One region of the Bradyrhizobium sp. USDA 223 genome, then DNA from elsewhere that is predicted to be linked to it. Evidence: predicted binding sites of a transcription regulator. Region 1 holds the regulator's gene; each other region holds the start of a gene.
What was found. Region 1 encodes HrcA, which represses chaperone genes, less so after heat shock. Its sites were predicted from a motif close to GTTAGCACTCNCNNNNNGNGAGTGCTAAC; they were not measured.

Region 1 (7,399 bases):
GAGCGGCGGCGCATCATTGCGCATCATCGCCAGCGCCCCGCGCGACCAATGGCAAGCCGCCTTCACCCGCTTCCGCGCCGTGCGCGACGGGATTCAGCCGAAGGGGTAGGGCCCGAGGCGCTTCAACACCTCCAATGTCATCCCCGCCTGGTGCGCAATTGCGCACGGGGGGCGACGATGATGTTGGGGCTAAGAGCCCAACTGCTCATCAGCCCGGCTGCATTTTCAGGCTTCTGTTCGTATACGAACGGAACTAGGCTTCCTCCCGTTGGATCATCCTGGAGGGGAGGTAGACATGCTGGTTCGGCGACAGGTCTTGGCAATGCTTGGAACGACGGCGCTGGCGACGCTCGCGCCAACCGCGCTGTTCGCGGCCGCACCGATCAAGCCGGACGAAGCGTCCGCGCTGCTCGTGATCGACGTGCAGAACTGCTTCCTGCCCGGCGGCAGCCTCGCCGTGAAGGAAGGCGAGCAGGTGGTGCCGGTCATCAACAAGATCTCGAAGGCATTTGCGAATGTGGTGCTGACGCAGGACTGGCACACGCCGGGCCACGTTTCGTTTGCGTCGGTTCATTCCGGCAAGAAGCCATTCGAAACGGTCGACCTGCCCTACGGCAAGCAGGTGCTGTGGCCGGACCATTGCGTGCAGGGCACCGAGGGCGCGGCGCTGTCGAAGGACCTGTCGATCCCGCACGCCGAGCTCATCATCCGCAAGGGATTTCACAAGAACGTCGACAGCTATTCGGCCTTCCTCGAGGCCGACGGCAAGACCTCGACCGGGCTCGCCGGCTACCTGAGGGGCCGCAAGATCAAGCGCGTCTTCGTCGCTGGTCTTGCGACAGATTTCTGCGTCGCCTGGACCGCGCTCGACGGGCGCAAGGCGGGCTTCGAGGTCTATGTGGTGGAAGACGCCTGCCGCGGCATCGACACGCAGGGCTCGCTCGCCAAGGCCTGGGCCGACATGGCCAAGGCGGGCGTGAAGCGGATTCAGTCTGCGGATATCGCGGTGAGCGCGTAGGCGGCGCGCCATCTTCCGTCATTCCGGGGCGCGCTTCAGCGCGAGCCCGAAATCCATTGTGCGGTTGTCTCTGCTGTTCGATGGATTCTCAGGTGCGCATTGCGCACCATAGTTCTCGACTTCGTCGAGCCCCGGAATGACGCCAACACTCAATTCGCCGCGCTGCTCGACTCGTTGTTGTTCGCCGCGGGCGCAGTCTTCGCGCCGCCCTTGGCGACGCCGACCAGCGCCGGGCGCAGCACGCGGTCACCAATGGTGTAGCCGGCCTGCATGATCTGCACCACGGTGCCCGACGGCACCGACGCGTCAGGCACTTCGTACATCGCCTGGTGGAAGTTCGGGTCGAACTTCTGGCCCTGAGGATCGAGCTTCTTCACGCCGTGTTTTTCCAGCGCGTTGAGCAGCGCGCGCTCCGTGAGCTCGACGCCCTCGATCAACGAGACCAGGCCGGGATCGGCCGCAGCACGCGCCTCCGCCGGAACGGCATCGAGTGCACGCTGGAGATTGTCGGCGATGTCGAGCACGTCGCGCGCGAAGCCGGTGATGCCGTAGAGGCGGGCGTCGGCGACTTCCTTGGCGGTGCGCTTGCGCAAATTCTCCATCTCGGCCAGCGTCCGCAGCATGCGGTCGCGCGCTTCAGCCGCTTCCTTTTGCAGGGTTTCGACCGAACCCGGCTCGGGATCGTCGGGCATGATGTAGGGTTTCGACACCACGGGCTCGCCGGTCGCTGCAGTCGTGTCTTGGGGTTGCCGGTCTTGCTCGGTCATCGGCTCTGATCTCGAACTCGTTTCAGGGATGTTGGCCCGGATATCGTGCCTAAACTCGCGAAAATCAAGCGCCCGTGATCGGCGGAAAGGCCGGTCAGCCCCCCAAGAGGCGGCTGACGATGCGGGCGGCGTAGTCCACGGTGGGGATCACGCGGGCATAATTCAGCCGCGTCGGGCCGATCACGCCGAGAACGCCGACGATGTGGCCGGCGGCATCCCGATAGGGCGAGATGATGGTGGACGACCCCGACAGCGAGAACAGCTTGTTCTCACTGCCGATGAAGATGCGCACGCCTTCGGCGGTCTCGGCCCGGCCGAGCAGGTCGATCACGCCGCGCTTGGTCTCGAGGTCGTCGAACAACAGCCGAACCCGCTCCAGATCCTCCAGCGCATGCAGATCTTCGAGCAGATTGGCATGGCCGCGGACGATGAGCTGGCGATCCTCGCTCTCGCCGCCGGACCAGCTGGCGATGCCGGCCGAGATCACTTTCTGTGTCAGCTGATCGAGCTCGGCACGGGCCTCGCCGAGTGCGGTCTCGAGCTCGAGCCGCGCCTCGGCCAGGGTACGGCCCCGGATCCGCGCATTGAGGAAATTGCCGGCCTCCGTCAGCGCCGAAGAGGGAACTCCGGGCGGCAGCGTCAACACGCGGTTTTCGACCTGGCCGTCTTCGCCGACCAGGATCACCAGCGCTTTTTCCGGTTCCAGGCGGACGAATTCGATGTGCTTCAGCCGCGCATTGGATTTCGGCGTCAGCACGACGGCGGCCGCCCGGGTCAGGCCGGAGAGCCGCATCAAGGCCTGGTCCAGCGCCGCCTCGACCGATTGCGCCTCGCCGACGGACGAGAGCTGGCTCTGGATCGCCTGCCGCTCGGCCTCGTTGAGGTCGCCGACCTGCATCAGGGCATCGACGAAGAAGCGCAAGCCCAGTTCCGTCGGCAGCCGGCCGGCCGAGGTGTGCGGGGCATAGATCAGGCCGAGCTGTTCCAGATCGGCCATGACGTTGCGGACCGAGGCCGGCGACAGCGGCATGGCGATCAGGCGGGAAATGTTGCGCGAGCCGACCGGCTCACCGGTCGCGAGATAGCTTTCGACAATTTGACGAAAGATGTCGCGGGAACGCTCGTTGAGCTGGGCAAGGCCTGCGCGCGGCGCGATCAGATGGATCGGATCGTGATGGGCCACAGACGGTAACTCCTCTCAGATACTTATAATTTGTCCATCCGGGCCGCTTCTGACAAGCGTCGCGTTTACGGGCCGGCGGTCAGGGGGTGAATAAGCCCTTGCCGCCCACCCCCGCCCCACCTACAAGCACCGCGAACAGCCTATTCCCGCGAGTTTTGGAGATTTCCCATGCGGCCAAGCCGCCGTGCGCCCGACGAATTGCGCCCCGTGACGCTGGAGCGCGGCGTGGTCAAATATGCGGAAGGCTCCTGCCTGGTGAAATTCGGCGACACCCATGTGCTGGTCACCGCCACGCTGGAGGACCGCCTGCCGCCGTGGCTGAAGGGTCAGGGCCGCGGCTGGGTCACCGCCGAATACGGCATGCTGCCGCGCGCCACCTCCGAACGCACCCGCCGCGAGGCCTCCGCCGGCAAGCAGAGCGGCCGCACCGTCGAGATTCAGCGTCTGATCGGTCGCTCGCTTCGCACCATCGTCGATCTCGAAGCGCTCGGTGAGCGTCAGATCACGGTCGATTGCGACGTGCTCCAGGCCGACGGCGGCACGCGCACGGCCTCGATCACCGGCGCCTGGGTGGCGCTTGCCGATTGCATCAACTGGATGAAGGCGCGCAACATGGTGAAGGCCAACGTGATGCGCGACAACGTCGCCGCGATCTCCTGCGGCATCTACAACGGTACGCCGGTGCTCGATCTCGACTATGCCGAGGATTCGGAAGCCGAGACCGACGCCAATTTCGTCATGACCGGCGATGGCCGCATCATCGAGGTGCAGGGCACCGCGGAACGCGAGCCGTTCACGCAGGACGAGTTCCTGAAGCTGATCGCCCTGGCGCAGAAGGGCATTGCGCGTCTGGTGGACTTGCAGAAACTGGCCGTGGCGTAGTCAATAGGCCCATGCACCGCCGAATCACCGACAAGCTCGTCATCGCCACTCACAATCCCGGCAAGCTCGCCGAGATGAAGGAGCTGCTCGCGCCGTACGGGATCGAGGCGGTGTCGGCAGGCGAGCTTGGCCTCCCCGAGCCCGAGGAAACCGGCAACGATTTCCGCAGCAACGCTGCGATCAAGGCGGTCGCCGCAGCGCAGGCGACCAAGCTTCCCGCCTTCGCCGACGATTCCGGCATCGTCGTCGACGCACTCGACGGTGCGCCGGGAATCTACAGCGCGCGCTGGGCCGGTCCATCCAAGGATTTCAACGCGGCGATGGCGCAGATCGAGCGCCTGCTGCAGGAGCGCGGCGCCACCACGCCGGACAAGCGCAAGGCCCACTTCGTCTCCGCGCTTTGCGTGGCCTGGCCCGACGATCATCGCGAGGAGGTCGAGGCGCGCGTCGACGGCACGCTGATCTGGCCACCGCGCGGCACGGCCGGCTTCGGCTACGACCCGATGTTCCTGCCGGACGGGCACAGCCGCACCTTCGGCGAGATGACCAGCATCGAGAAGCACGGCCTGCCGCCGCTCGGCCTCGGCCTGTCGCACCGCGCCCGCGCTTTTCGGAAACTGGCGGAGATCTGCCTTGAGCCGCGCTAACAAGGATGCGTTTGGCGTCTATGTGCACTGGCCGTTCTGCCTGTCGAAGTGCCCCTATTGCGACTTCAACAGCCATGTCCGCCATGCCGCGATCGACGAGGCGAGGTTTGCCGCCGCCTTCGCGCGCGAGATCGCAACGACCGCCGAACGCGCGCCCGGCCGCGAGGTCACCTCGATCTTCCTCGGCGGCGGCACGCCGTCACTGATGCAGCCCGCCACCGTCGGCGCGGTGTTAGACGCGATCGGCAAGCACTGGACCGTCGCAGGCGACGTCGAGGTGACGCTGGAAGCGAACCCGACCAGCGTCGAAGCCACGCGCTTTGCCGGTTATCGCATCGCCGGCGTCAACCGCGTCTCGCTCGGCGTGCAGGCGCTCGATGACGCCTCGCTCAAAGCGCTCGGCCGCATGCACAGCGCGCGCGAAGCGCTCGATGCCGTCGCCATCGCGCGCCGCGCGTTCGACCGCTATTCGTTCGACCTGATCTACGCCCGCCCCGACCAGACGCCGGCGATGTGGGCGGGCGAGCTGCGGCACGCCATCGATGAAGCGGCCGAGCATCTGTCGCTCTATCAATTGACCATCGAGGAAGGCACGCCTTTCTTCGGCCTGCACCAGGCCGGCAAGCTGAAGACGCCGGACGAAGCGGTCGCCCGCGCGCTCTACGACGTCACGCAGGAGACCTGCGACAAGCTCGGGCTGCCCGCTTACGAGATCTCCAATCACGCGCGGCGCGGCGCCGAGTGCCGGCACAATCTGGTGTACTGGCGCGGCGAGGAATATGCCGGCATCGGCCCCGGCGCACATGGCCGCCTCGACATCGACGGGATCAGGCACGCCACCGCCACCGAGAAGCGTCCCGAGGCCTGGCTGATGCGGGTCGAGACCAACGGCGACGGTGTCGTCAGCGACGAGCTCCTCAACAGCGAGGAACGCGCCGACGAATTCCTGCTGATGGGATTGCGGCTCGCCGAAGGCATCGATCCCGAACGCTACAAGGCCCTCGCCGGCCGCCCGCTCGACCCCCGCCGCATCGCGCTCTTGCGCGAGGAAGGCGCGATCACGGTGGATGCAACGGGACGGTTGCGCGTGACCAGCAGCGGTTTTCCGGTGCTGGATGCCGTGGTCGCGGATTTGGCTGCGTAAGGAACTCTCGTAGGTGGGCAAAGCGAAGCGTGCCCACGCAACTTTCATTATCGAAAGAGATAGTGGGCACGGCGCAAGAGCGCCTTTGCCCACCCTACAGCACCGAGCTACGCCCCAAAGCTCTTCGGCGAGCCCGCCACGGCGACGCCGCCGCCTTGCGTCACCTTCATGACGGCGAGCCCGCGTTCATTCGTGCCATCCGCACGGAAGCGGAACAGGCCGTCGATGCCGGCAAAGCCGGAGGGGTTGGTGAGCACGTCGGAGGAGAAACGCTGGCCGCCTTGCGTGCGGGCCAGCGCGGCAACGAGCGCGACCGCGTCATAGGAAAGGGTCGCGGTGCGGATCGGCTCCGCGCCGTATTTCGTGCGGTAGCGGCCGGAGAAGGCGCGCCAGCCGGCCGGATCGGGCGCGGCGTAAAGGCCGCCCTGCAGCGCGGCGCTGGCATAGACGCGCGGATTGTCCCAAAGGCCGGTGCCAAGCAGCTGGATGTTGCGCAAGTTCGCGCCCGCGGCAGTCATGGCGTCCGCGACTGACACGACGGCATCGCCGTCATCGGCAATGAACAGCGCGTCCGCACTGCCGAGCTGCTGCGCCACGGTGCGCGCCGGCGTGGCGCGATCGGCGCCGTATTTCTCGAACGCGACGATGCGCCCGGCCCGCCGCGGCACCGCCGCCTTCACCGCGGCCTCGACGACATTGCCATAGGCGTTGTCGGGCACCAGCACGGCGAAGGAGCGCTTTCCGATGCCGGCGGAATATTCGACGATGCGGTTGACGTCCGACTCCGGCAGGAACGAGAGCAGATAGACGCCGCGTCCGGCGATGCTGGAATCGGTCGAGAACGCGATCACGGAAATGCCGCGCGTGCGCGCGACCTGCGCCACCGCCGGCACCGACTGTGCGAACAATGGTCCCAAAATGATCTCGGCGCCCTCGTCGACCGCCTGCTGCGCGCCGGCCTGCGCGCCTTGCGGGCTGCCATTGTCGTCCTTGATCAGGAGCTGTATGTTCGGGTTCTGGAACTCGGCCAGCGCCATCTCGGCGGCATTGCGCATCGATTGCGCGGCGAGCCCGGCATTGCCGGCAGCTGAGAGTGGCAGGATCAGGCCGACCTTCACGCCGCCGGTGCCGGCGGTCGTCGCCTGCTGCTGCGGGCCAGCCGGCTGGGCCGGCGGTGCGGAGCTCGAGAACGGGTTGGAGAACTGGCTGAGGCTTTGCTGCACGCCGGCGCAGGCCGACAGCACGGGCGCGCCGAGCAACAGGCCGAGCGCAGTCCGCCGGGTCGCCCCTGGCGATCGGGACCCCGGAAGGTGAGACTTTGGATGACGCGGGCCGACCATGGCAGCTTCTCTTCCGACCCGCCGTCGCCGGCCGATCACGACATTGCTTTCCGCGACACAGGCCGCGGATTCAGGCAGTGTGTCGGCAAATAGTTAACCAAAACAAAAGGATAACAATCGCTTAACGCGGCCGCAATCCCGTCCCGGCTACTCTTCGCCGTCACTCATTCACTCATCAAGGCGGCGTTTCCGTCGCGAATATGGCGCGAGGGCCCCTCCTGCCTCCCGGCGCGATCTCGACCGATCACATTCCCGTCCGTTCCTCGCCCCTCACCCGGATACGATCCTTGGGCACGATCTTTTTCGGCGAGCCGGTTCCCAGCCTTAGCGATCGTGCCTAAGTTGGCTCCATTATGCGCGCAAAGCCGGCCCCGATAAATACGCCTGAAGCTCAAGACGCCGCCTCGCGCGGTTTCTC
Region 2 (7,399 bases), 2.3 Mb from region 1:
AGAAGCCAACAAACGATTTGGCTCCCTTCCTTGGCGAATGGATCATTGGCTGGAACTGATGACGCTCGCCTGCCGGAGGGAACTACCACTGAATCAGCACTGCAGCAGCGATCAGCAGCACGAAAAAGATCGGCAGCAATACGGGAGGTACCATCCACTCGCGAACACTGAACTTGGAGATATTCGACATTTGACCGCCTCTTGGCCGCGGCGGGAGCACAATGCTCTCAGTCACCGATAACAGCCGAGGAGCGCGCGGTGATGACTAAGATGTAGTGCCTATTCGCAGAATGACGAGGGCCAAGCGCAACTTTCTTGCTGTCGTTATCATCGAGCGACATTGTAATACGCTTCCAAGATAACCACTTGAGAGTTCGCGCAACTGAATCGCTCCAACCTCCGATGCAAATCGTGCTAGGCGCGAGTCTCGTGTATCGGCAACTGATCGGCTCAACCATGATTGAGTTTCCAAATCACAGTCGCTCTTATGATCGCACGCGGCGCGCCGTGCGATTTTGGGGATACGACAGCGCTATTGAGGCGTCGTTCTTCATAAACGAAGGTGCGCTGAAGCGACTTAAACCAGATGCCAGCTACGATGAACCAGGCTTTCTGAACGCGTTTGATTGCAATCGTGACTTGATCTGTGCCGCCGCTGCCAAGATCTACAGCCGCGGCAGCAGGGGCTCTTACGATTTGGTCGCCGCAAACTTTTGAAACGGTCCTGCTCGCGCAAGCTGGGCTCCATCAGCGAAATTGCGCGGCGAACAGCTAAACGTCGACTCTTTGATCTGCCCACCTGGACAATAGCGCTGGGCCGACACCCGTGTGCCGGAAGATCCCAACCGACACTGCGCGCGAATTAACTTCCGTCGTGTGTAGGAATTTTCCTCTTCGCGTTCTGGCTCACGGAACGGTTGCGTGGAAAGAAAAGACTCTCACCCGGGAAGTGGCGATGGTCACATCGAATCGACGGTATAAGCCGCCTGTGCCTGCAAGAAGAGGCCGGGAACCATCAATGGCAGCGGTCTTTCCGCCGCACGAGTTTCCTGACTATCCGCGCAGCTCCGCGGCATTCTTGCTACCAAGCGATTCGGCACAAGCTTTTGCAACGGCCGAGTTTGGCTCGGTGCTTCCCGGCATGGTGGCCCAACCGCCTTTTTCAACGAACTTGCTCTGGTCCCATGCATAGGTCGCTTTCTTCATTTCGACCAGGTTTGCCGACGCGTCTGCGGCTTGTCGAAACTTCTCAACGCAGATGGGTGTGAGAGCTGCGACGACAGCCGTCGCAGCTCCATTCCTTGCGAGCGCCTCGGCGGTCCCACCCGTCACCCAGCCGCCCCAGCTGAAACCCACGATTGCCAGAGCGATTGCTCCGGCCACGGCTCCCCACAGTGCCGGCCGCACGGCAGCTTTTGTCTCCCTGGAGATTTCCATCGTTTTCGCCTTGACCTAGAGGTAAGTCGAATCTCACCCGTTAAGGAGGCTAGACACGTCAAGCGATCGGCGTCTGTACCAAATTGCTCACGCAATCGCATACGGACACTCTTACGAGGGCACGATGCGCCTTGTCGCCGTAGCCTGGCGGCAGCGCCCTATGCTCACAGCGAGTATCTGCGCCAAGGGCCAGGAGCGGGACTCCCCGAAATGTCGCGCCCTTGTGAAATCTCTACACTGCGCGGTCTTGCCAATAATCGGTTCGAGTGTTCCTTTTTGAACAGACGCGACATCTTTCCCCGATTTCTTCCGTGCATTGCCTGACTTGGAATTATTACCGATCAGCCCGGCTCTCGTGGCCGGGCTTTTCGCTTGAGGACTTCGCGGTCGATGCCGATAGGACAGCAAGGCTCACCTCGGCACCTCGGCATCTCTGTAGGATTCGGCTCATCCGTTTCCTTCTCTGCCATTCTTCGTCATGAGCCGGCTCGCTTAGAAATCCATACCACCCATGCCGCCGCCCGCAGGCACGCCGGTGCCTGCATTCCTCTTCGGCACCTCGGCGACCATGGCTTCGGTGGTGATCAAGAGAGCCGCGACTGAGGCCGCGTTCTGGATCGCCACCCGAACCACCTTGGTCGGGTCGATGATGCCTTTGGTGACCAGGTTGACGTATTCGCCGGACTGGGAGTCAAAGCCGTAGCCGTACTGATCCTTCTCCAGGATCTTCCCGACGATCACCGAGCCATCCTCGCCAGCGTTGATCGCGATTCTGGCGAGCCGGATACGATAGAGCCTTGCGCACGATCTCGACACCGGTCTTCTGGTCATCGTTCTTGGTGCGCAGCCCCTTGAGATGCTCGGAAGCGCGCAGCAGGGCGACGCCGCCGCCCGGCAGGATGCCTTCCTCGACCGCCGCGCGGGTCGCATGCATCGCGTCATCAACGCGATCCTTGCGCTCCTTCACCTCGACCTCGGTCGCGCCGCCGACGCGGATGACCGCGACGCCGCCGGCGAGCTTGGCCAGACGCTCCTGCAGCTTCTCACGGTCGTAGTCCGAGGTGGTCTCCTCGATCTGCGCCTTGAGCTGATTGACGCGCGCCTCGATGTCGGCCTTCTTGCCCGCGCCGCTGACGATGGTGGTGTTCTCCTTGTCGATCATCACCTTCTTGGCGCGACCGAGCATGTTGAGCGTGACGTTCTCGAGCTTGATGCCGAGATCTTCCGAGATCGCCTGGCCGCCGGTCAGGATCGCGATGTCCTGCAGCATGGCCTTGCGGCGATCGCCGAAGCCTGGAGCCTTGACGGCCGCGACCTTCAGGCCACCACGCAGGCGGTTCCCGACGAGAGTGGCGAGCGCTTCGCCTTCGACGTCTTCCGCGATAATCACAAGCGGCTTGCCGCTCTGCACCACGGCTTCGAGCAGCGGAAGCAATTCATTCAGGTGAGACAGCTTCTTCTCATTGATGAGGACGTAGGCGTCGTCCATCTCAACGCGCATCTTGTCTGCGTTGGTAACAAAGTAAGGCGAGATATAGCCGCGGTCGAACTGCATACCTTCGACGACCTCGAGTTCAGTCTCGAGCGACTTCGCTTCTTCAACCGTGATAACGCCCTCGTTGCCCACCTTCTTCATGGCGTCGGAGAGGAACTTACCAATCTCGGCATCGCCGTTGGCCGAGATGGTGCCCACCTGGGCGATCTCGTCGTTCGAGGTGACCTTCTTGGAGTTCTTGACGAGGTCCGCAACGACGGCTTCCACGGCGAGGTCGATACCGCGCTTCAGGTCCATCGGGTTCATGCCGGCGGCAACCGCCTTGGCGCCTTCACGGACGATCGCAGCCGCGAGCACGGTGGCGGTCGTGGTGCCGTCGCCGGCGGCATCAGCGGACTTGGAGGCGACTTCGCGCACCATCTGGGCGCCCATGTTCTCGAACTTGTCCTCGAGCTCGATCTCCTTGGCGACGGTGACGCCGTCCTTGGTGATGCGGGGAGCGCCGAACGACTTGTCGAGAACGACGTTGCGGCCTTTGGGACCGAGCGTGACCTTGACTGCGTTGTTGAGAATTTCGACACCGCGCAGCATCTTGTCGCGGGCATCTACGCCGAACTTGACTTCTTTGGCCGACATCATGATCTCCGTTTTCGACTGGTCAGATCCCAATGATCGCGCCTAGGCGAGCTCTTAAGGAGCGGGATTTGAACTTGCGGGCCTCATCCTGCGAGACGCCGGCTGCGCCGACGGCTCAGGATGAGGAAAACTGACTGGTGCTTAGGCAACCTTCTTCTTCGCGGCAGGCAGATCGACGAGAACGCCCATAATGTCGCTTTCCTTCATGATCAGCAGTTCCTGACCATCGAGCTTGACCTCAGTACCGGACCACTTGCCGAACAGCACGCGGTCGCCGACCTGGAGGTCTATCGGAATCAGCTTGCCGGCTTCGTCGCGGCCGCCTGGACCAACCGCCGTGATCTCGCCCTGCGAGGGTTTTTCCTTGGCAGTGTCCGGAATGATGATGCCGCCAGTGGTCTTGTCTTCGGCTTCGATGCGCTTGACCACAACGCGGTCGTGAAGCGGACGGAACTTCATGCTGTCCTCCTGTTTTCTGGTTGTTGTTGCTTTGGATGAAATAGCAGTCGTGGCCAGCAAGTGCTAATCAGCACATAAGCCGCCGCAGGGGACGTACAAGACCGTGCTGAATCGATATTCCGAGAGCATCACAACTGCCAAGGCCGCGGCGGCTAGGGAGCCGGGATGCAAAGGTGTGAGTTCTGCAATCTTATGCTCTTCTCTGCTTTGAGTTGCACGGCCTTTTCAGAGATCCGCTGTTATTCGGCGCGCGGTTTGACCCCGATCGGCGCCGAAGGTTGACCCCCGCCAACACAGCCGAATTCATTGAACGATCACGGGAATGTTCATCACGTATGGGGTCAATGTTGTAAGCCGATGGGGGGCGAACTTCGGCTTATTCACATTCACCCTGTCGTCGATCTCGCCGCAGAGCCGGCTCACCTGGCTTTTGGAGATCCCGGTCATACCCATCGCCTGCACCAGATCGTCCACCGAGCGGGTCGAGACGCCCTGCACATGGGCTTCCTGCTCCACGGCGGTGAGCGCCTTCTTGGCCATCCGCCGCGGCTCCAGGAAGCCCGGGAATTAGGACCGCTTGCGCAGCTTGGGAATGCGCAGCTCAATCGCGCCGGCCCGGGTCCCAGATCCAGTCGCGGTAGCCATGCGCTGGGCCAGACGCTCGGGGCCTTCTCGCCGTAGCCCGCCCCCGGTCTGGCTTTCGAATTCCATCTCCATCAGACGCTGGGCAGCAAAGCCGATCAGCTCGCGCAGCAGATCGGCGCCTGGGGTCTTCTCTACGAGCGTGCGCAGGTTCATCATGTCGTTGGTCGTCGGCTTTCCTCGGTTGGGTTGGCGTGTCGCAACCCGATCCTACCGGAGAACTGCCGGTGACCACTGCAAAGCCGCCCGCCCGCTACGGCGCTAGGTGAGGCGCGCGTCCGGGCGGCTTTGCTCTACCGAGCTACATCACCTCCGGGGACACGACCAATATGTTCGAGATTACGATCGCACGCATCGAGATGATTCTGCCGAATGAACGTGGCGAGGACATTCGCCTGACGTTTCAGTTCGATAGCCGTCAGACCAGTTTTACCTTGCCAATTTTCCTGAAGTCTTGCGAATTCGACGATACCGAGATCGTCAGGGTCGCCCGAAGCCAATTGCACGACGTTTTCGCGCAGCTTTGCAGCCAGTGCGCGAATTGGCAACTGACAGACGACGAGCGTCGCGAGCTCGCAAGAATTAGCGTGCGGCCCGCTGTCACGGCGCAGGAGTAGCTCGGGAAAAAAAGGAGCTATTGAATTGGATGTATGCTCCTGAGATCAGCTTAAGATGCGCGGATCGAGTCAAGTCCACGGAGGGTGCTAGACGAGTGGCGTTTCGAATAGGAAGTGAGCACAATCGAAGGCCAGCTGGATGTAACGCATCTGGATTCCTCTGTTATTATCCTCTCGATGGCTACGAACACGTCAGGAGAGTGGTGCTTCCGCCCTTGCTCGCATTAGCTGGCTATTAGGTTCCTACGAGTTGTTGAGAAACACGGTTGACGCCAACGACCACGAAGGCCGCGCCTAGCATTTCATCGCGTCCATGAGCTCGGAAATCTCGATCGTTGCGAAATTCGAGAATGTGTCCGACACGGCATATGGCAGAATGATCTGGTTGTTGTGCCGCATCCCGCCACAAGTATAAACGACGTTAGGGACGTATCCTTCGCGCTCGGATGATTCAGGCCGCAATAGCGGCTCGCGCGAACGTGCCAGCACCTTGGATGGGTCGCGCTTGTCGAGCAGCGCCGCACCGATCGAGTATTTGCGGACCGGGCCGACACCGTGCGTCGATCTCCGCGCACAGCCGTGAGACCTGGCTCTTGGAGATGCCGCTCATCCCCATGGCCTGCACCAGATCGTCGACCGAGCGGGTCGAGACGCCTGGCACATAGGCTTCCTGCACTACGGCGGTGAGCGCCTTCTCGGCCATCCGGCGCGGCTCCAGAAAGCCTGGAAAGTAGGAGCCCTTGCGCAGCTTGGGGATGCGAAGCTCGACCGTGCCGGCATGGGTCTCCCAGGTCCGGTCGCGGTAGCCGTTGCGCTGTGCCAGACGCTCGGGGTTCTTCTCGCCGTAGGCGGCCCCGGCCTGGCCTTCAACTTCCAGCTCCATCAATCGCTGGGCCGCAAAGCCGATCATCTCGCGCAGCAGATCCGCATCGGGGGTCTTCTCCACGAGCGTGCGGAGGTTCATCATCTCATCGGTCATCGGTGGTTCCTCGAATCAGGTTGGTGTCAGCAACCCGACCCTATCGGCGAACCGCCGGTGACCACCGCAAAGCCGCCCGCCCGCTACGGCGCTATCTGCGGCGCGCGTACGGGCGGCTTTGCTCTACCGAGCTACACCACCACAGGGGACACGACCCCGAGGAACGCTACCCCTGGCGATGCTTGCGGCTCGTGAACTACTTCACGCCGTCAAAGCCCATCACACCCGCGCGCAGGAGAGGCGCCCGCCATGTCCGATTTGTTCGCCGCAATGCGCCATCCTACGATGAGGGCTTAACGGACCTGCCCGAGCAGCTTCCGCAGTATATGTTGGGAGATGAGACCCACGGAGATAAGCCAACGGTCGTTTAGTTCGAGTCCAGACCGAGCACCAGAAACTCAATTTCCAAACGCACCCAAGAAAATTGGCGGAAATAGCGCTGTTTATATAAGTGAACTCAGCAGCTTTGAGTGCTGGCTGGGGCGGGAGGGACCCCACCTAGATTTGGGCCACATCGCCGTTGCAGCTACGCACCTGAAAAACCTAACTAAATCAGGCAACACCGGTCCGGTGTGTAGCACCTCAGTGCTGCAGCCTGCAAGCACGGCAGCTGGGCACCATCCCATGGATTGCGCCCGGGCGTCACTCAGGGCTGCACAGGACGGCGCGGAAACGAGAAGGACGGCAGCCCCAAACTGGGTGCAGGCTGGACCTGATCAGTTGCTCGTTCTCCGTGCCCTTCATCGGCCTCGACCGAAGGCACGATGGCCGCCACGTCGGCAGAGACCTCGCCTGGAGCGCCAGCCGGCGGCTCCCCAAGGGGATCGCCCGCATCCTCACCCTTCAACGCGCTCACGCGGTCTCCGAACGTCTTACGCAGGCTGGCAAGCTGCCCTTCGGTCACCCGGCCGACCCATCCGCCATCCCGGCCGTGCCAGTGGAGCCCCGCCGAAACGAGCACCTGGCGCTTCGCCGCCGAGGCGTTGCGCCCGAACTTCACGAAAACCGCTGTATCGTCTTCGCTGACTCGATCTTCCTGAATCAGCCCCTCGGTCAACTTTGACACTCTCGAAACGAGCAGGTCGATCGGCACTTGGCTAAGATCCATGCTTTCAACTGTGGTCCCGATGAGCT
Region 3 (7,399 bases), 5.0 Mb from region 1:
AGCGGATCGGGAAGGCGGAGTGAGGGGGAGCCTTTCCGCCGTCATTCCGGGGCGCGCCCTCTTGGGCGCGAGCCCGGAATCCATAATCACAGCCAGATGGAGTGGGCCCGCTATGCCCGTCGCCCGTGAGTTTCGTGGTTATGGATTCCGGGCTCGCGCCCAAGGGGCGCGCCCCGGAATGACTGGTTGAGAGAACAGAGGCCCCCCAAAACAAAAACCCCGGCATCGCTGCCGGGGTTTCGTAGTTCTCGAGGTGGTTGGACCTCAGAAATCCATGCCGCCCATGCCGCCGCCCGGGGGCATCGCCGGGCCGGCGCCGCCCTTCTTGGGCAGCTCGGCGACCATGGCTTCCGTGGTGATCAGGAGCGCGGCCACCGAGGCAGCGTTCTGGATCGCGGTACGGACCACCTTGGTTGGGTCGATGATGCCCTTCTTGACGAGGTCGGCATATTCGCCGGTCTGGGAGTCGAAGCCGTAATTGTAGGCCTTGTTCTCCAGGATCTTGCCGACGATCACCGAGCCGTCTTCACCGGCGTTGATCGCGATCTGGCGAGCGGGGGCCGACAGCGCCTTGCGCACGATCTCGACTCCGGTCTTCTGGTCGTCGTTCTTGGTGCGCAGACCCTTGAGCTGCTCGGAGGCACGGAGCAGAGCGACGCCGCCGCCCGGAACGATGCCTTCTTCCACGGCTGCGCGGGTCGCATGCATCGCGTCATCAACGCGATCCTTGCGCTCCTTCACCTCGACCTCGGTCGCGCCGCCGACGCGGATCACCGCGACGCCGCCCGCGAGCTTGGCAAGACGCTCCTGGAGCTTCTCACGGTCGTAGTCCGAGGTGGTCTCCTCGATCTGCGCCTTGATCTGGGCCACGCGCGCCTCGATGTCGGCCTTCTTGCCGGCGCCGTTGACGATCGTGGTGTTCTCCTTGTCGATCATCACCTTCTTGGCGCGACCGAGCATGTTGAGCGTGACGTTCTCGAGCTTGATGCCGAGGTCTTCCGAGATCGCCTGGCCGCCGGTCAGGATCGCGATGTCCTGCAGCATGGCCTTGCGGCGATCGCCGAAGCCCGGAGCCTTGACGGCCGCGACCTTCAGGCCGCCGCGCAGGCGGTTCACGACCAGGGTCGCCAGGGCTTCGCCTTCGACGTCCTCGGCGACGATGACCAGCGGCTTGCCGGTCTGCACCACGGCCTCGAGCAGCGGCAGCAGCTCGTTCAGCGAGGAGAGCTTCTTCTCGTTGATGAGGATGTAGGCGTCATCCATCTCAACGCGCATCTTGTCGGCGTTGGTGACGAAGTAGGGCGAGATGTAGCCGCGGTCGAACTGCATGCCCTCGACCACGTCGAGCTCGGTCTCGAGCGACTTGGCTTCCTCGACGGTGATGACGCCCTCGTTGCCGACCTTCTTCATGGCGTCGGCGAGGAACTTGCCGATCTCGGCATCGCCGTTCGCCGAGATGGTGCCGACCTGGGCGATCTCGTCGTTCGAGGTGACCTTCTTCGAGTTCTTCTCGAGGTCGGCCACGACGGCTTCGACCGCGAGGTCGATACCACGCTTGAGGTCCATCGGGTTCATGCCGGCGGCGACCGACTTGGCGCCTTCCTTCACGATCGCCTGGGCGAGCACAGTGGCGGTGGTGGTGCCGTCGCCGGCGGCGTCAGCGGACTTGGAGGCGACTTCGCGCACCATCTGCGCGCCCATGTTCTCGAACTTGTCGTCGAGCTCGATCTCCTTGGCGACGGTGACGCCGTCCTTGGTGATGCGAGGAGCGCCGAACGACTTGTCGAGCACGACGTTGCGGCCCTTGGGACCGAGCGTGACCTTCACCGCGTTGGCGAGAACGTCGACGCCGCGCAGCATCTTGTCGCGCGCTTCAACCGAGAATTTGACTTCTTTGGCTGCCATCTGGAGTTTTCCTTAGGTGAGTTTGACTGGAGGGAGGAGAGGGGCTCTTAAGCCGCCTTCTTCTTGGACTCGCTGACTTCGAGAACGCCCATCACGTCGCTCTCCTTCATGATCAGCAAGTCCTGGCCGTCGATCTTGACCTCGGTGCCGGACCACTTGCCGAACAGCACGCGGTCGCCGACCTTCAGGTCGATCGGGATCAGCTTGCCAGCTTCGTCGCGGCCACCGGGGCCAACGGCGACGACTTCGCCCTGGGAGGGCTTTTCCTTGGCAGTGTCGGGAATGATGATGCCGCCAGCGGTCTTCTCTTCTGCGTCGATGCGCTTGACCACGACGCGGTCGTGAAGCGGACGGAATTTCATGCAGTCCTCCTAAGCAATTGCACGTGTTGAGGATTTTGAGATTGTTAGCAGTCGTTGCCCGTGAGTGCTAGCACGGGCGAGCCTGAAATAGGACAGGAATTTTGCGGGGGCAAGGGTTTGTAGCAGAAAAATTAGCAGCCGAAAGCGCGGACTGCCAGAAACCCCTCGCCATCGTTAACCGCCTTGGAGGCCTCTCGACGCCTCTTGGGTGACCGTATTAGCACGGAGTCGTCTCTGCTGCTAAAGCATTGAATTTCAACAGCTTGTTAAACTTTTGGGCTTGAGATGAGTTGTCAGTTTGCGTCACATTTCTCTCATGTGAGCGCATCGTTTCCGGGTGGCTCCCCGGGGCACGGACCAAGCCACTCGCCGGATGCGCTCCTGCAAAGGAGGTTTGGCATGGGACTGCGCGTTGGGGGCGTTTCCGAGGAATTCCGGAAACAGATGCTGGGCTACGGGCTGACGACGGCACAAATTCTCTATCGGATGCCGGATCATCCCTCGCTGCTCCAGACCTATGTCTGGCAGAACTACGACATGTTTCCGAAATTCCCCGCGCTGACCGATTTCCTGGCGTTCTGGCAGGAGAAGCTCGACGGTCCCCTCCATTCGGTGACGGTGGCCCATTCCAAGCTGATCAAGCCGGCCGAGCTTCGCGCCGTCGACGGCGTGTTCCGTCTGCATTGAACGGAGCACCGGTCTCGTAGGGTGGGCAAAGGCGCGCTCTTCGCGCGCCGTGCCCACCGTCTGTTTCCGATTGAGAGAAGTCGTGGGCACGCTGCGCTTTGCCCACCCTACGATGTCACGCACCGACAGCGCCGTTGCAATAGCGTGTCCACATCGCGCGATAGGCCGCGTCCACCGCTTGTGCATATGAGATGGGGTTGCCCGCGGCCGCGGCGTTGATCGTTGCGGGCAGTTCGCGGCGCAATTTGTCGAGCTCGCCGATCTCGGCCGCGCGGCTGGCCGCGATCTCGACATAGGCCTCCTCGCTGTCGGCGACCCAGTCCGGCAGGCCAAGTGCGGTGAGGATGGCGCCGGCAGCGCGGCCGGGCAGGCTGTTGCCGAGCTTCGCCACCACGGGCACGCCCATCTGCAGGGCTTCCCATGTGCTGACGCCGCCGTTCTGCGGGAACGGATCGAGAGCAATATCGATGCGATTGAACGATGCCAGATGCTCGTCGCGCAAGGTGGCCCCGAGCAGATCGACGCGTTCGGCCGGCAATCGGCAGGCCGCAAATCGCGCCAGCAGCTTGTCGCGGACCAGCTGGTCGTCGAGCGCAACGTCCTTGATCAGGAGGCGCGAGCCCGGCACCCACTCGAGGATCCTGGACCAGACTGCCGCCGCCTCGTCCGAGATCTTGCTGATGCGGTTGAAGACACCGAACGTGACGAAGCCGTTCGAGAGAGCCGGCGTTGCGGCTCGCGCAATCCCGGCCGGCAGCGGCGCCAGCGTCACGAAGCACGGCAGGTCGACCACCTTCTCTGCAAACAGATGCCGAACCTCGTGCGGAATCCCGACCGGATCCGAGAACAGATAGTCGATCGCCGGCAACCCGGTGCCGGTGCCGTGGCCCCAGCCGTGCGCCTGGATCGGTGCCGGCTTGCGCGCAAATACGCCGAGGCGGTTTCCTCTTGTATGGCCGGACAGATCGATCAGGATATCGATGCGATCGGCGCGAATCTGGACGGCAAGGCGATCGTCGCTCCATTGCGAGGCGTCGCGCCAGCGATCGGAAATGCCTTGAAATTCGCGTGTCGTCGCATCCACTCTCGCCGAGCACGAATAGCAAACGATTTCGAACTGGGCGCGGTCGTGGTGTTGCAGGACAGGCTTGAAGATGAACGCAGCCGAATGCGCGTTGAAGTCTGAGGAGACGTAGCCCAGCACCAGGCGACGATCCGGATCGCGGCTGTTGTCATGCGGTGCCGCCGCTTCTGAAGCGATTTTCGCCCCGATCCGCTCCCACCATACGCGTCGCGCCTGCTGATGCCGCTCGACGCTGGCGTCCGGCACGAAATCGAGCGTGAAGATCTTGCTGGAGATCGCACTCTCGAGGTCGGGCCTGATGTCGAGGGCTCTGTCGAAACTGGCGAGGGCTTCGTCGACCCGGCCCAGTCCGGCAAGACAAAGGCCCAGCACCAGATGAGCTTGATCGGAATCGGGCGCGATCGCGAGCGCCTTCTCGCAATCGGATAGTGCCTGGGCCACCTGCCGGGTCTGGAGCAAGACATTGGCGCGCCAAAGCCATCCGTTCACGTCGTCAGGGGCGAGGGCGATTGCCCGGTTGCAATCCGCCATGGCCTCGTCGAATCGCTGCAACTCCCGGAGTGCCACGGCGCGGTTCGCCAGCGCCGCCGCATAGTCGGGCTTGATCGCGAGCGCGCGGTTCAGGCTTGCAAGAGCCTCGTCGTAGTTGCGCAGACGGCAGAGCGCAGAGCCACGGCCGTTGTAGGCTTCGGCAAGATTTGCGTCGATGGCGAGCGCCCGATCGTAGCTGTCGAGCGCTTCCTGGTAGCGATCAAGGGCCGCGCTCGCGTTCCCGAGGTTGGAGAGGGCGAGGGCGTAGTTGGGCCGCAAGGCGAGGGCCTTGCGGTAGCTCTCGCGGGCCTCAGCGTGACGTTTCAGCCCGTTCAGCGCGACGCCCAGACTCATATGGGCTTCGGCCGAGCGCGGATCCGCGGCAACCGCCCGGCTCAGCAGGATCTCGGCCTGCTGATAATTCCCAGCATCGGACTCCAACGCGCCGAGCATATGCAGCGCGATGAATTGATTGGGCGCGATCTGCAGGAGCTGGCGATAGGCAGCCTTGGCTTCGGAGAGGCGGCCCTTCTTGTGCAACTCGAGCGCTTGCCCGAGCAACGGCAGCACGTCGGCCTGTTGCCGCTTCTGAAGCCGGGCATTTTGAAATGCACGCTGACCGACATTGCTGCCCATGAATCAATTCCCCGAATGTCCCGGCGAGACTAGTTGAACGCGAGAACGAAGACGAGACGACCCCCGCCCGCCACGACAGCTTGGGGCAAGCTACGATCGACAACGCGATCGCGTGACTGGGCAACATCCTCTTACCCTCCCCTGGAGGGGGAGGGTCGATCGCGCGAAGCGCGAGCGGGGTGGGGTGATCTCTCCACACGGGCAGTATGCGACGTGGAGAGACCGTCACCCCACCCCGTCTCACATTTCGCTGCGCTCAATGTGAACCGACCCTCCCCCTCCAGGGGAGGGTATGATCGCGGATGCGGCGCTACTCAACCCAACGAGCTCTGCAATTGCTGCCTCGCGCGGGACTAGGGTAAGCTGGCGTACAAGCCATACCCGTGCGACGGGCGCGGCTCAGAACAGGGAGGCACACAATGGCCAAGCAAAAGGCATCGAGGCCCGCATTGAAGACCGCGGTGAAGAAGCGGAGCGGCGCCAAGGCGGCGGCGCGATCCTCGGCACGCAAGGTCGTGAAGGCGAAGGCGCGTAGCGCCGCTGCGAAAAAGCCCGCACGTCCGAAGCAGCGCATCGCCGTCAGCCATCACCGCGAGGAAGACTTCAAGGCCGACGGCCTGCGCGCCTACGCGAAGTATCGCGATCTCGGCATCGCCGAGGCGACCCATGGCCTCGCGCAGGCGCATGTGATCCGCTTGCAAGGCCCCTGCAATCCGGCCGAGGTCTCCAAGCTCCACTATCACGACGTCGAATTCCAGATGGTCTACGTGCTCAAGGGCTGGGTGAAGACCTATATGGAAGGCCAGGGCGAGACCTTGATGCAGCAAGGCAGCGCCTGGACCCAGCCGCCGAAGATCAGGCACATGATCCTGGACTATTCGGACGACGTGGAGCTGCTGGAGGTGATCCTCCCCGCTGAGTTCAAGACGGTGGAGCTGAAGGCGTAAGCGCAACTCTCGATCGCTAAAATGCGGTCGATCCGAGAAACCGGGCGGTCAGCAATCGGGATGATTTCAGCCGCCCCGCAAGCCTGGCGCTAACCAGTCGAAAATACCTCTCGCGTCAACTCAAGGCTGTGACAACGCGGGAGATGCTTCATGGCGACCAACACTTTTGGCCGACGCGGCACCGTGGCGCCAGCTCCAACAGCATCGTTTCGACCCGCCGCCGCGCCGATCGTCATAGAGAAGCCCTCCTCAAGCGAGGAGACGCTGTTTGCCGACAACAAGCTTCTGGCCGACATTCCCTTCCTCACCATCGGCCTGATCTTCGGTCTGCTCCTGATCTTCGTTCTGCAACGTAGTCTCGCCATCGACATCGCGCGAGACGGCGACCTCGATGTCCGCTCGTTGATCGCTCAAGGCGCGTCCGGCTACGATCTCGTCGTCGGACGGGGGGAGTGGTGGCGGATCGGCCTTGCACCGCTTCTGCATGGCAGCGGATGGCACCTCGTGAGCAATTGCGTTGCGCTGTTCATCGTCGGCGTCAGGCTGGAGTCGCTGATCGGCCGCGGCTGGTTTGCGCTGATCTTCGTTGCCAGTGCACTGGCCGGAGAGGCCGGCTCGCTGCTGGGCAACGGTCCCGGCACGGTCGGCGTCGGTGCATCGGGCGCCATCACCGGGCTGATCGCCGCGCTGTTCGTGGCGAGCTTCGATCCCGAAGCGGACGCCGATCAAACTATATCGCGGCTGAAGACGTCGCTGTTTTTCGGCGTTCCCGCACTGCTGCCAATGGCCTTTGGTGCGTCCGGCAACGTCAACTATTACGCCCATGCAGGTGGCGCCGTGGCCGGCGCCGCGCTCGCCGTCACGCCGTGGCTCGCCTTCTGGTCCTATGACAGCCTGCCGCGGAGCGCGAGCATGACCTTGTTGGCAGGATCCATCGGATCTCTCATCTGCGCCGGCTTCGCCGCCGCGCATTATTCGGCCTACATGGCCGATGCCGCGCACTATATCCGCGCCTCGGAAGTGCCGATGAAGGGCGATGAGATGGCCAGCCGGTCGCTCGATCTCGTTAATCGCTACCCGAAAGACGCGCGGGCTCACGTCTACCGTGCCGTCTTCTTCCTGGAACAAGCGGATATCAAGGCCGCCGAGAGGGAAGCGCAAACCGCCATGTCGCTCGCAGCTTCGGATGTGGCGGGTGGGCCGGTCCGCTCCGGGGCGCAGGGCTTGATGGCGGTGTTGCTGTGGGT
Region 4 (7,399 bases), 780 kb from region 1:
AAGCGTGAAGCGGTCTGAGGATCATGCCCAAACAATCAGAATCGGCGCGCCACCGTAGTGGGTTTTGGCCGCTGGTTGAATCGGAAAGCGAAACGGGCAGGGTCGGCAAAAAAGAAGGCCGCCCGGAGGCGGCCTTCGCAACTCTGTCACGGAACGGAAGGCTTAGAAGCCGCCCATGCCGCCGCCGGGGGGCATGGCGGGCGGAGCTTCCTTCTTCGGCATCTCGGCGACCATGGCCTCGGTGGTCACCAGGAGGCCGGCCACGGAGGAGGCGTCCTGCAGCGCGGTGCGCACCACCTTGGCGGGATCGATGATGCCCTTCTCGACCATGTCGACATAGTCCTCGTTCTGGGCGTCGAAGCCGAAGGTCTCGGACTTGTTCTCCAGGATCTTGCCGACCACGATCGAGCCTTCCACGCCGGCGTTCTCGGAGATCTGGCGAATCGGGGCTTCCAGCGCCTTCAGCACGATGTTGATGCCGGCCTGGACGTCGTCATTGGCGTTGGTGAGACGGCCGACCGCCTTCTTGGCGCGGAGCAGCGCGACGCCGCCGCCGGGGACGATACCTTCCTGAACCGCGGCGCGGGTGGCGTTGAGCGCATCCTCGACCCGGTCCTTCTTCTCCTTGACCTCGATCTCGGTGGCGCCGCCGACGCGGATCACCGCGACGCCGCCGGCGAGCTTGGCGAGGCGCTCCTGCAGCTTCTCGCGGTCGTAGTCCGAGGTGGTCTCCTCGATCTGGGCCTTGATCTGGCCGACGCGGGCCTCGATGTCAGGCTTCTTGCCGGCGCCGTTGACGATCGTGGTGTTCTCCTTGTCGATCACCACCTTCTTGGCGCGGCCGAGCATCTTCACCGTGACGTTCTCGAGCTTGATGCCGAGCTCCTCGGAGATCAGCTGGCCGCCGGTCAGGATCGCGATGTCCTCCAGCATGGCCTTGCGGCGGTCACCGAAGCCCGGCGCCTTCACCGCGGCCACCTTCAGGCCGCCACGGAGCCGGTTGACGACCAGGGTAGCCAGCGCCTCGCCCTCGACGTCCTCGGCGATGATGACGAGCGGCTTGCCCGACTGCACCACGGCCTCCAGCACCGGCAGCATGGCCTGCAGGCCCGAGAGCTTCTTCTCGTGCAGGAGGATGTAGGCGTCCTCGAGCTCGGCGGTCATCTTCTCGGCGTTGGTGACGAAGTAGGGGCTGAGATAACCGCGGTCGAACTTCATGCCCTCGACGATATCAACCTCGGTCTCGAGCGACTTGTTCTCCTCGACGGTGATGACGCCCTCGTTGCCGACCTTCTGCATCGCCTGGGCGATCATCTTGCCGATGGCGGCATCGCCGTTGGCCGAGATGGTGCCGACCTGGGCGACCTCGGAGGAGGCGGCGACCGGCTTGGCGCGCTTCTCGATGTCCTTGATGACGGCGGCAACCGCGGTGTCGATGCCGCGCTTGAGGTCCATCGGGTTCATGCCGGCGGCGACTGCCTTGGCGCCTTCGCGCACGATGGCCTGGGCCAGCACGGTCGCGGTGGTGGTGCCGTCGCCGGCGAGGTCGTTGGTCTTGGAGGCGACCTCACGCACCATCTGGGCGCCCATGTTCTCGAACTTGTCCTCGAGCTCGATCTCCTTGGCGACCGTGACGCCGTCCTTGGTGATGCGGGGGGCGCCGAAGCTCTTCTCGATGACGACGTTGCGGCCCTTGGGGCCGAGCGTCACCTTGACGGCGTTGGCGAGAACGTCGACGCCGCGCAGCATGCGATCGCGCGCGTCTCCGGAAAACTTGACGTCTTTGGCAGCCATGGTCTGCAATCCCTCGTGTTATGTGATGTGTGTTGTCTTGTGCCGTGCGGCGGAACGATGGATGCCCGGATCGCCTGGATCCGGGCATGACATTCAGCGGCTGTTCAGGCGGACGGCCTTAGGCCAGCACGCCCATGATGTCCGACTCCTTCATGATCAGGAGCTCTTCGTTGTCGATCTTGACCTCGGTGCCCGACCACTTGCCGAACAGCACGCGGTCGCCGACCTTGAGGTCGATCGGGATCAGCTTGCCGGTCTCGTCGCGGCCGCCGGGGCCGACGGCGACGACCTCGCCTTGGGACGGCTTTTCCTTGGCCGTGTCCGGAATGATGATGCCGCCCTTGGTCTTTTCCTCGGCGTCGATACGTTTGACCACGACACGGTCATGCAGCGGACGAAATTTGGATTTAGCCATGACGTTTCCCTTTGGAGGCTCGCTTCGGAAGTAGTGGGGTCGGTGGGGCGGCGCTTCCGTCCGCCCTCGCGTCGAGGATCGAACGGCGCGCTTAGCAATCGGGCTTTCCGAGTGCTAATAGTGGGTCCGGAAATATGGCTTGGCCGCGATCCTGTCAAGCAAAGGTGGTTAAGCGATTGTTGAGGCGGATATAGGATGGTGGCATTGGAAACTCGCTCGGGGCGTCGCCGTAGAGAACGACGTCATTGCTCCGGCAGCGGTTTTGCGCTTGGCTGCGGGAGGGGTGCGGCCATGGTCTTGTTCGGGGGAATGCCATGATCAGTTCGGCTCACGCGCGCACGGTTGCCAATCTGGCGGTCGTCTCTTGTCTGGCGCTGCTGCTGGGCGCCTGCGGCGGCGGCTTCAACCTGCCGTCCCTCACGTCGTCCCCGCCGCCGCCCGAAGCCGAACCTGGCGTCGCTCCGGAAATGCCCGCCAGCATCCGCGCCGACGAGATCGTCGGCCGCTGGGGCCTCGCCTCGTTCCAGAACCCGGCCGATCGCGCCCGCACCGAGAAGATGGCGCGCGAGCAATGCAGAAACCCCTACGTGATCACCGCCGGTTCCTCCGGTGGCGTGATCATGCATCTCGCCGACCAGGCGACGCCGCAGGAGCTGCGGCTGAAGGGCTCGCCGAGCGGCAAGAACTACATCGGGCCGGCCGGCCCGACCCCCGGCGACCAGGACCGCGAAATCGTCTCCTTCGACGGTCGCGTCATGATCACCCGCTTCATCGACAAGGACGCCGGCACCCGCTACGGCAACATGGTCTACGTCCGCTGCGCGCCCAGGGCGTAATATCTCTCCTTCGTCATGCCCCGCCAAGGCGGGGCATCCAGTATGCCGCGGCTTCCCGGCTCAATCACTGATGCCTCTGGAATACTGGATCGTCCGGTCAAGCCGGACGATGACAGCGGAGGGGTCCTAAACAAAAAACGCCGGCCCAAGGCCGGCGTTTTGTTATTCCTATATCGCCCCCGCTCAGTCGAACAGCGCGTCGATGTCGTCCTGCGAGGCGTGGCCGACGTCGCCGGCGAGCTTGGGGCCGTTGAGGAGCTTCTCCTCCTCGCTGCGATTGTCGACCTGCGCCGGCACATGGGACTTGATCGCGTCGACGCCGCCCCAGATCTCCATCATCGCGTTGATGTGCTGCTCGATGAACTTCATCGTGCCCATGACCTTGCTGATGCGCTGGCCGGTCAGGTCCTGGAAGTTGCAGGCTTCGAAGATCGAGATGACGCGTTCCTGAATGTCGTCGGCAAGGCGCTTCTGCTGATCGATCGAGTCCACCTTGGACATCGCGCTGGCGGCCTGGTCGATCGATTCCGCGGCTTCGAGGATCTGCTGGGTCGCCTGCTCGGTGCCGCCGACCACGGCGCCGAGCTCGCCGTTGACCTTGGCCATCTCGCCGCCGTCGAAGCTCTTGCCGTGCAGCGTCGCGATCTCGCGCTTGGTGCGGTCGATGGCGTCGTGGATGAGGTCGAGCTCGACCTTCAGCTTCTCGCACTGCTCGATCTGCGCCCGGTAGGTCTCGAGCATGGTGCGCGCTTCGGCAAGCTCGTGCGCGGTCGAGGCGTCGATCGCCGCCATGGCAGCGCTGCCGGACAGCGGGGCCGCGACGATGCCCTTTGCCATCTGGGCGCGGATCGCGCGAAGCTCGGCCATGATCTCGCTATGCATCGGGAGTGCCTCTTCAGTTACGTCTACAATGGGCATCTCGCCACCGACGATATCTTCGACGCGAAAACGCTTGCGGTGAACAGCCATCAGGATACTCCCCCCACCTCACTCACGCGTCTTTGTAGACAGAAGCGATTTAACACGAAGTTCACAGCAGGAACTGCTGATCGGCCGCGCGCGACGCGGCGCAAAGAAGCGATTAACCATCACCGCGCGGCGTTCATCGAAAATAAACGCTGATCGCCAAATTGCAGGCGCACTCGCGACGTGGTGAATCCAAACGCGCTGTCCGTTTACCAAACAAAACGGCTTTTGCTTTTTATTGACCACGTCGAAGAGCGCGGATCAGCCACCGGCTCTCCACGACGCATGTGATCTAGACGAAACAGTACAGAGTACGTCGATGTTCAAGAAAATGTCTGTCGCGCTGCTCGGCAGCGCTTGCACCTTCATGGCCGGCGCGAACGACGCAGGCGCCTTCGACAACAGCGTGCCGAACGATCCGCCCGCGGTGCTGTACCAGCCGCGCGTGCCGCCGGCGCCGGTGCGCGTGGCGTCCCATTCCAACATGGGCGGCGGCTTCATCGAATTCCTGTTCGGCGATGGCCCCGGCCGCGGCCCGGCCTACGCGCCGGAGCGGCCGGTGTATCAGCAGCAGCCGGGCTATTACGACCAGCGGCGCCTGCCCCCGATGGGCGAGCCGCAGATGCAAGGTGGGTATCAACAAGGCGGATATCAGCAGGGCGCGTCTCCGCAGCAGGAGGCGGTCGATCCGCGGCAGCGTCCGTTCGATCCGAAATTCGAGAAACAACTCGTTGACTATAGCGGCAAGGAAAGTCCCGGCACGATCGTAGTCGATACGCCGAACAAGTTCCTCTATCTCGTCGAGGGCAACGGCCGGGCATTGCGCTACGGCATCGGCGTCGGTCGTCCCGGCTTCACCTGGTCCGGCGTGAAATCGATCACCGCCAAGCGCGAATGGCCGGACTGGACGCCGCCGGCGGAAATGCTCGCGCGCCGGCCCGATCTGCCCAGGCACATGGAAGGCGGCCCGGAAAATCCGCTCGGTGCCCGTGCGATGTACCTGGGATCGACGCTCTATCGCATCCACGGCTCCAACGAGCCCTGGACCATCGGCACCAACGTCTCCTCCGGCTGCATCCGCATGCGCAACGAGGACGTCATCGACCTCTATGGCCGCGTCAATGTCGGCACCAAGGTCGTGGTGTTGTGAAGCGTCATGCGCTCGATGGAGCGATCAAGTCCGGGTGCCGCGTCGGCTCGAAATGCGCGGCGTCGAAGGGACGCTGCCGCCGCCAAACGTCTGCCTGAATAGTCCTACGTCCGATGACGGTGCCTCGACCCGGGACGAAGGACAGCGGAGCGGCGAGGACGAGTTGATGAAGCCGAATGCGGTGCGCGAGCCGAGCGGTTCAGCCGCCGCACCGACAGCTCTGCCTTCCTGAGGCGCTCGTGCAGTCCCTCCAACTCGTACAATTCGGTGATGAGATGGGTCGTGACGTCGCTCAGGGTCGCGATGCGCTGTTGAAGTGAACTCATTCTTAAAACCCCCGACTGTAGCCAAGAGAGGCAGCCACGATGTGTGGCATAAGCAATGTGTTCTTCCAATTGAACACCCATGTCCAAATTTGGAAATCCGGGAGTCTACGGCGGCGTGTGTCGGAGGACGATTTCGCTCGGTATGGTGAAGTCAGGCGCACCTCGTGACGTTTTGCACGGTGCTGTCCGACAACGCACGCACTAGTCATATTATATCGAATGGCATCATGGCGTGTGGTGGCAGAGCAGAAGTGCGTCGAGCTCTGCTTGAACAGAAATCGGCCGCCCGGAGGCGGCCGTTCCACATCTGTCGGTCGAATGGCCTACGCGTAATCGCTGCCGCCGTCGTCGTCGCCGCCGAAATCGCTGTTGTCGGCCGTGTCGAAGCTGTCGTCGTGATCGTTGCCGTAGTTCTGGTCGTAGTTGTCGCGCTCGTTCGACGCCTGGTCGAAGAAGCCCTGGCGGGATTCCCGGTTCGAGCCGATGTCATCGAGGCCGGCCTCGCGCGCCAGCGAGCCGCCGGACTGATCGCCGCCGCCCCAAGGACTTCCACCAGCGCTGCGGTCGCCGAGCGCGTTGCTGTCGCCAAAACCCTGCTGGTGCGATCCGCCCATCATGCCGCGGATGCTCGAGAGCAGCAGCGAGCCGCCGACGACGCCGGCTGCGGCCGCCGCCGCCGTGCCGAGGAACGAGCCGCCGCCACCGCCGATCGGCGGAGCGCCCTGACCCGGACCTTGGCCGTAAGCCTGTCCGTAAGGCGGCGCGCCGTAACCCGGCTGGCCTTGCGGCATCGCCTGTCCGGTATTCCAAGCCGGACGCTGCTCACGCTGCGGCACATTCGGCACCGAGCCGCGGGACGGGCCGCCGCCAAACAATGTGTCGCGCATGGTGTCGAGGAAGCCGCCGGACTGCGCCTGCTCGGGCGCGTGGGCCGCTTCCAGCTCCTGGATGCGGGCATTGGCGCGCTTCAGCGCTTCGTCCTGCACCAGCGTGGTCTGCACCAGCGCGTAGATGGCGCCGGGCGCCTTGCGCAGGCCGTCGGAGATCGCGGCAATCGCATCGGGATCGCGCGGTGCATTCTCGAGCTTAGAAAGCCGGTCAAAAAGGTCGTCGACGAGCTGGCGTTCCTGCGGCGTCATGATCTGTCTCCTTCGCGCCAAACCAAGCGCGAGAGGAGATGTAGGGTTCCATTATGGCCCCAACAGTGCCGGCCGGATTAAATTTCGGTATGCGACAAGCTGCCTCGCCGCTTCGGCAGATTTCTCGCGTCTTCGGCGGTTTCCTTGATCAGAAGTGGGACGTCGTGCCCCATGCGGCTGACGGAGCGACCGTCGTCGTGGAAGCCTTCAGCCCGGTAAACGCCGAAAGACGTCTCCGTCAGTGAAAAACGCCAGCCTGGTAGCTCTGGAAAAAGGCGGTCTCGATTGTCCATGAGGGCAGCATATCACTTCAGTGTCACGTTGCTATCCGCCAGCAGGCGCGCGAAGGCATCGCCCGCGAGATAGGCGTGCTCGCGCTCGCGCACGTCGGTCATGGGATCGAGGCCGGTGAGGACATCGTCGACGAAGCCGGGATGGCACATCACGAGGCCGCCATCTGGGAGGCCGTCCAGGAATTGCCGCATCAACGCGCCGAAATCGGCGGCGCGGGTGAAATCATAGGCGCCGGCGAAAGCGGGGTTGAAGCTGAGGCCGGCGCTGCCGGCGCGGCGGCGGAATTGCGCGCTGAGACCATCGAGCACCAGCGCCTTCGGTGAGGCCAGCCGCTGCCGAAGCGGCAGATCGCGGCCGCCCTGGCGCACCCAGGCGTTCGGCGCAACCTCGACCACCGCATCGACGAAGCCGTCGCGCACCTGCGGGAAGAGCTGCACATGCTGGTGACCGTCGACGAAGTCGGGGGCGCGTCCGAACGC

Region 2: a site for HrcA is predicted at 4,067-4,095, ahead of ABIA40_RS19600 (co-chaperone GroES). Genes of this name have one in related genera too.
Region 3: a site for HrcA is predicted at 2,311-2,339, ahead of ABIA40_RS06630 (co-chaperone GroES). Genes of this name have one in related genera too.
Region 4: a site for HrcA is predicted at 2,300-2,328, ahead of groES (co-chaperone GroES). Genes of this name have one in related genera too.

Annotation. Positions count from the first base shown of each region.
Region 1 is NZ_JBIYDR010000001.1:6,537,212-6,544,610, forward strand. It holds gene ABIA40_RS30480 (hypothetical protein) at 1-109, shown strand, start outside; gene pncA (bifunctional nicotinamidase/pyrazinamidase) at 296-1,018, shown strand; gene grpE (nucleotide exchange factor GrpE) at 1,168-1,785, opposite strand; gene hrcA (heat-inducible transcriptional repressor HrcA) at 1,880-2,968, opposite strand; gene rph (ribonuclease PH) at 3,137-3,850, shown strand; gene rdgB (RdgB/HAM1 family non-canonical purine NTP pyrophosphatase) at 3,862-4,497, shown strand; gene hemW (radical SAM family heme chaperone HemW) at 4,484-5,641, shown strand; gene ABIA40_RS30515 (penicillin-binding protein activator) at 5,749-6,981, opposite strand; gene rsmI (16S rRNA (cytidine(1402)-2'-O)-methyltransferase) at 7,335-7,399, shown strand, end outside.
Region 2 is NZ_JBIYDR010000001.1:4,244,798-4,252,196, forward strand. It holds gene ABIA40_RS19585 (DUF1488 domain-containing protein) at 430-717, shown strand; gene ABIA40_RS19590 (hypothetical protein) at 1,054-1,437, opposite strand; partial or broken gene groL (chaperonin GroEL) at 1,930-3,568, opposite strand; gene ABIA40_RS19600 (co-chaperone GroES) at 3,710-4,027, opposite strand; partial or broken gene ABIA40_RS19605 (transposase) at 4,415-4,828, opposite strand; gene ABIA40_RS19610 (hypothetical protein) at 4,999-5,286, shown strand; partial or broken gene ABIA40_RS19615 (glycosidase) at 5,581-5,847, opposite strand; partial or broken gene ABIA40_RS19620 (transposase) at 5,840-6,265, opposite strand; gene ABIA40_RS19625 (hypothetical protein) at 6,912-7,399, opposite strand, start outside.
Region 3 is NZ_JBIYDR010000001.1:1,497,309-1,504,707, forward strand. It holds gene lepB (signal peptidase I) at 1-23, shown strand, start outside; gene groL (chaperonin GroEL) at 265-1,905, opposite strand; gene ABIA40_RS06630 (co-chaperone GroES) at 1,953-2,267, opposite strand; gene ABIA40_RS06635 (usg protein) at 2,667-2,954, shown strand; gene ABIA40_RS06640 (tetratricopeptide repeat protein) at 3,070-5,205, opposite strand; gene ABIA40_RS06645 (cupin domain-containing protein) at 5,625-6,152, shown strand; gene ABIA40_RS06650 (rhomboid family intramembrane serine protease) at 6,303-7,399, shown strand, end outside.
Region 4 is NZ_JBIYDR010000001.1:5,754,640-5,762,038, reverse strand. It holds gene groL (chaperonin GroEL) at 163-1,794, opposite strand; gene groES (co-chaperone GroES) at 1,913-2,209, opposite strand; gene ABIA40_RS26795 (hypothetical protein) at 2,524-3,045, shown strand; gene ABIA40_RS26790 (protein phosphatase CheZ) at 3,229-4,014, opposite strand; gene ABIA40_RS26785 (L,D-transpeptidase) at 4,331-5,161, shown strand; gene ABIA40_RS26780 (DUF2076 domain-containing protein) at 5,811-6,626, opposite strand; gene ABIA40_RS26775 (ChbG/HpnK family deacetylase) at 6,932-7,399, opposite strand, start outside.